Regions from separate parts of the Kitasatospora sp. NPDC034023 genome, predicted to be linked through region 2. Evidence: predicted binding sites of a transcription regulator. Region 2 holds the regulator's gene; the other holds the start of a gene.

Region 1 (2,454 bases), on a different contig from region 2:
CTCCAGCTTGTCGACCTCCTTGAGCGCGGCCTCGCGGACCTTCTCGGGCAGGTCGGCGGCCTCGACCCGGGCGCGGTAGTCGCCCTCCTCGTCGGCCGCTTCGCCGTTCAGCTCGGCCAGCTCCTTGCGGACGGCGTCCAGCTGGCGGCGGAGCAGGAACTCCTTCTGCTGCTTGGCCACGCCCTCCTCGACGTCCTTGCGGATGGTGTCGTTGACCTCCTCCTCGGCGAGGTGGTCGCGCAGCAGGGTCAGCGCGTACTCCAGGCGGGCGACCTGGTCGGCCTCCAGCAGCACCTTGAGCTTCTGCTCGGCGGTGGCGAAGGACGCGTAGCCGATGTTGTCGGCGAGTTCGCCGACGCCCTCGATCTGCGCCACCCGGTCCACGATCTGCCAGGCGCCGCGCTTGCGCAGCCACTGGGTGGACAGCGCCTTGTACTCCTTGACCAGCTCGGCGGCCCGGCCGGCCACCGGGGTGCCCACCGAGGACTCCCGGAACGGCGTGGTCTCCACCCAGAGGGCGGCGCCGGGGCCGGTGGTGCCGACGCCGATCCGGACCCGGCGCACGGCGCGCACCAGCGCGGCAGGCTGCCCGATCGTGCCCGGGCCATCGGCCAGCCGGCCGACCTGTTCCACGGTGGCCAGCGTGCCGACCGCCGCGTACGAGCCGTCCACCCGCGGGACCAGCAGGACCTGTGGCTTGGTGCCGCCGGCGGCCGCGGCCCGGGCGGCCTCGACCGCTGCGCGGACCTCGGTGTCCTTCAGGTCCAGCGGGACGACCATGCCCGGCAGGACGACCTCGTCGTCCAGCGGCAGCACGGGCAGGGTGAGCGGAGTGGACGTCGATGCCATGGTCTCTCCCCAGTCAGTGAAGTTGAGTCGACCTGACTAAGGCCTGGCGGGCGCCGGATGTTCCCCGGACTTCGTTCGCCGTGAGCGAACACGATCCGGCCGGGAAGGCCCGCGGACGGGGCCGCGGGCGGGCCGTCAAAAGAACGTGAAAAGAGCGCTGAGTGATTCCTGGGAAACCCTCGGCACGCGAAGGGAGCGTCAAGCACGGAGAGCCCGGAGAAACCCGCGGAGCCCGCGGAGCCCGCGGAGCCCGCGGAGCCCGGAGCGGACTTCGGCGCGCGGACCTCAGCGCACGGCCCGCACGGGGGCCCCGCCGCGCGCGGGCGCGGGCACGGCGCCGCCGACCGTCGCCGCGGCCGGACGGAGCCGGGGCGGGCGCCGCTCGGTGCGGCGCAGCCAGCGCCACAGCGCCACCCCGGTGAGTACCGCCGCCGGGTGCCCCACCGCGGTGACGACGTCCTTGTCGGAGGCGATCTGCTCGGCGATCATCAGCCCGGCGCCGCCCAGCGCGAGCAGCCGCCCGCGCCAGGAGAGCAGCCCGGCCACCGCGCCCAGGCAGGCGAGCACGCCGTAGCTGACCCCGATGTCCAGGTGGTCCATCACCTCGGGCGCCATCCGCCCGGTCTCCACCGCGATGATCACCACGCCCTGGGAGAGCAGGGTGGCCGCGACGTGGCCGACCGCGAAGACCGCCGCCGCCCGGGCGGACCCGACCTTGCGCTCCAGTGGCGCGAGGGTGAACGCGAATCCCCAGAGATAGGGCATCCACACCTCGCCGGCCACCCAGAAACCACTCAGGACCAGGGCACGCAAAGGGTGCTGCAGCAGGTTGTGGCCGTCCGAGCTGGAAGCTTCCTGCAGTCGCTGCACGAGTTCCGGATCGGCGAATTTCGCGAAGGTCGTGGTGGCGCCCACGACCGCGAGGTATCCGAGCGTGAAGGGGTTGCGCCGGGGCGTGGGAACGCGGTCCAGCAGCCATTGGACGGCGCCGGCGCGCAGGCCGTGCCGGAGCATTCCGTACGGCGCTCCCGCGGGCACGCGCCCGTCGGCACCCTGCCGCAGTCCCGCCATGCCGCCTCCGCTCCACACCCGCAGCCACCGGCTCCCGCCCGGTGCCCAACGTACCGGCGCGCACCACGGATTCCGCCCGGTCGGGTGTTGTCGTGCCCACGGTACGTCGAGGTTCTGGGAGGCACCTGGGAAAAGCCGGTGAAGACCGTCGCCGCAGCGGAGTGCCGGATTCCAGGCATTGGTCCAGACCTTCTCCCGATTAACGCGTCAGTAGGGCCTCTGACCGGCGACTTGATGTCAACTCGACTGCATACGTACCGTTACGCAGTGAAAAATCGCCGGGTAAGGTATCGGCCCGTGCCCACTCGTGCAGTGGGTCCGCGGGCGGCCGGAACGGCCGGCCCACGGGCCGGAAACGTCCGGTCCACCTGCCGGAAAGCATCCGCTGTCCGTACGCTGCGAAGTGCGCGGGAGAAGTGGGCGGCCGACAAATCCGTCCTCGCCTCCCGATCACGCAACGGGACGGCGGACCCGGCACAGTCCACGACGGAACAAGACTACGAGCGGAGCCCCGCCATCCCCACAGGTGGCCGG
Region 2 (2,454 bases):
GCGGCTGCCGAGCGAAGCGAGGTGGACGCATGAGTGGCAAGGACTATGTCGAGAAGGACTACTACAAGGTCCTCGGCGTGCCCAAGGACGCCACCGCCACCGAGATCAAGAAGACCTACCGCAAACTCGCGCGCGAGTTCCACCCCGACGCCAACACGGGTGACGCCAAGGCCGAGGAGCGGTTCAAGGACATCTCCGAGGCGTACGACGTCCTCTCCGACGAGAAGCGCCGCAAGGAGTACGACGAGGCCCGCAGCCTCTTCGCCAACGGCGGCTTCCGGTCCGGCGGCGGACCCGGCGGTGCCGGCAGCTACAGCTTCGACTTCGGCGACCTCTTCAGCGGCAACCAGAACGCCGGCGGCAGCGGCGGGCTCGGCGACGTCTTCGGCGGCCTCTTCAACCGCGGCGGCACCCGGCAGGCCCAGCCCCGGCGCGGCGCCGACGTCGAGACCGAGGTGACGCTCTCCTTCGAGGAAGCGGTCGACGGCGCGACCGTCCCGCTGCGGATGACCAGCCAGGCCCCCTGTCGCACCTGCAACGGCACCGGCGCCAAGTCCGGCACCACCCCGCGGGTCTGCCCCACCTGCGTCGGCGCGGGCACCGTCAGCCGCGGCCAGGGCGCCTTCGCGCTCTCCGAGCCGTGCAAGGACTGCCGCGGTCGGGGCATGATCGTCGACGACCCGTGCACCGACTGCCACGGCAGCGGCCGGGCCACCTCCGCCCGCACCATGCAGGTGCGCATCCCGGCCGGCGTCCAGGCCGACCAGCGCATCCGGCTCAAGGGCAAGGGCGCCCAGGGCGAACGCGGCGGCCAGCCCGGCGACCTCTACGTCACCGTGCACGTCGACCCGCACCCGGTCTTCGGCCGCAAGGGCGACAACCTCACCGTCACCGTCCCGGTCACCTTCCCCGAGGCGGCCCTCGGCGCCACCATCGAGGTACCCACCCTCGGCGGCCCCGCCGTGAAGCTCAAGCTGCCCCCGGGCAGCGCCAACGGCCTCACCATGCGTGCCCGCGGCAAGGGCGCCACCCGCAAGGACGGCACCCGCGGCGACCTCCTCGTCACCGTCGAGGTCGTGGTGCCGCAGCACGTCACCGGCGACGCGCTGAACGCCCTGGAGCAGTACCGCGAGGCCACCGCCTCCGACGATCCGCGAGCAGCCCTCTTCCGGGCGGCGAAGGGAGCGTGACGACCAGATGTCCCCGATGAATCCGATCAACCCCGACACCCCGATCGGCCCCGGCATCGGCGAAGGCCTGCCCGGCAACGGCAACCGCCGCCCCCGCCGGGCCCCCTCGGCCCCTCCGCCGTACGTCCTCACCGAGGACACTCCGGTGTACGTCATCTCCGTGGCCGCCGAACTGTCCGGCCTGCACCCGCAGACCCTGCGCCAGTACGACCGTCTCGGCCTGGTCTGCCCCGACCGCACCGCGGGCCGCGGCCGCCGCTACTCCTCCCGCGACATCCAGCAACTGCGCGAGGTCCAGCGGCTCTCCCAGGACGAGGGCATCAACCTGGCGGGCATCAAGCGGATCATCGAGCTGGAGAACCAGGTCACCGCCCTCCGGTCCCGCGTCGCGGAACTCGCCGACTCCCTGGAAGGCGCCGCCGCCGCCCTCCAGCAACGCGAGGCCGCCGTCCACGCCTCCTACCGCCGCGACCTCGTCCCGTACCAGCCCCCCACGCCGCAGTCCAGCGCCCTCGTCGTCTGGCGCCCCAAGCGCTGACCACGGCCGCACAGACACCGCCGCCGGCCCCCTCCTGTTCGGGGGGTGCCGGCGGCACTTTTGCAGTGAGAGAGTTCTGTTCTAGGCAGAAGTCGTCGATCTACCTGTGGCAAGGCGTCTCGTCAGTCGACTCATCACCGCCACCTAAGATCCTTGCCACAGCAGACGACAATCGCGTTGACTACGTGACGGTCAGCACTAGGAGCCGAAGATGAGTGGGCAAGAGCACGCAGGGACGGGACCTGCCGCATCACGGATCCTGTCCGAGGACGCCCGGAAGCTCTACCTGCAGGCCGTGAATGAAAACGGTCGTATCACTCCGGACGCCGGCCCGGCTGCCGGAAGCCCCGCTCTCGAAGAGCTGCTTGATCTCGGGCTACTCATACCCGACAGCGAAGAACCCGGAGCACTGCTGGCTGCCGATCCGGCACAACTCGCGAGCAGCCTGAGTTCGGCATGGCAACGACAAGCACTCGATTTGCTGTCAAAAGCAGTTTCCCTGCCGGCCGATCTCAGCGACCTCTCCGAGGCATTCCACGCCCCGGACACCACCGGCGGCTCCGTCGAATATGTCCACGGAAAGGCTCTGATTAATCAGAGGCTCCAACAGTCGGCAGCCCCGGGGGTCCTGGAAGGACTTTCCATGCAGCCCGGTGGACCAAGGCCCGCCGAAATGCTCACCTCGTTTCTGGAACGAGACCTGGAAATCCTCCGCCACGGCGCCTC

The links. The regulator HspR, encoded in region 2, represses chaperone genes until heat shock. The targets are predictions, from matches to a motif close to TTGAGNNNNNNNNNCTCAA.
Region 1: lon (endopeptidase La) is a predicted target of HspR. The motif match lies at 872-890, and genes of this name have one in related genera.

Annotation. Positions count from the first base shown of each region.
Region 1 covers NZ_JBVIRY010000015.1:62,424-64,877, reverse strand. The annotation lists gene lon (endopeptidase La) at 1-849, opposite strand, end outside; gene ACZ52R_RS20705 (rhomboid-like protein) at 1,135-1,920, opposite strand.
Region 2 covers NZ_JBVIRY010000001.1:444,452-446,905, forward strand. The annotation lists gene dnaJ (molecular chaperone DnaJ) at 30-1,190, shown strand; gene ACZ52R_RS01985 (heat shock protein transcriptional repressor HspR) at 1,198-1,728, shown strand; gene ACZ52R_RS01990 (helix-turn-helix domain-containing protein) at 1,940-2,454, shown strand, end outside.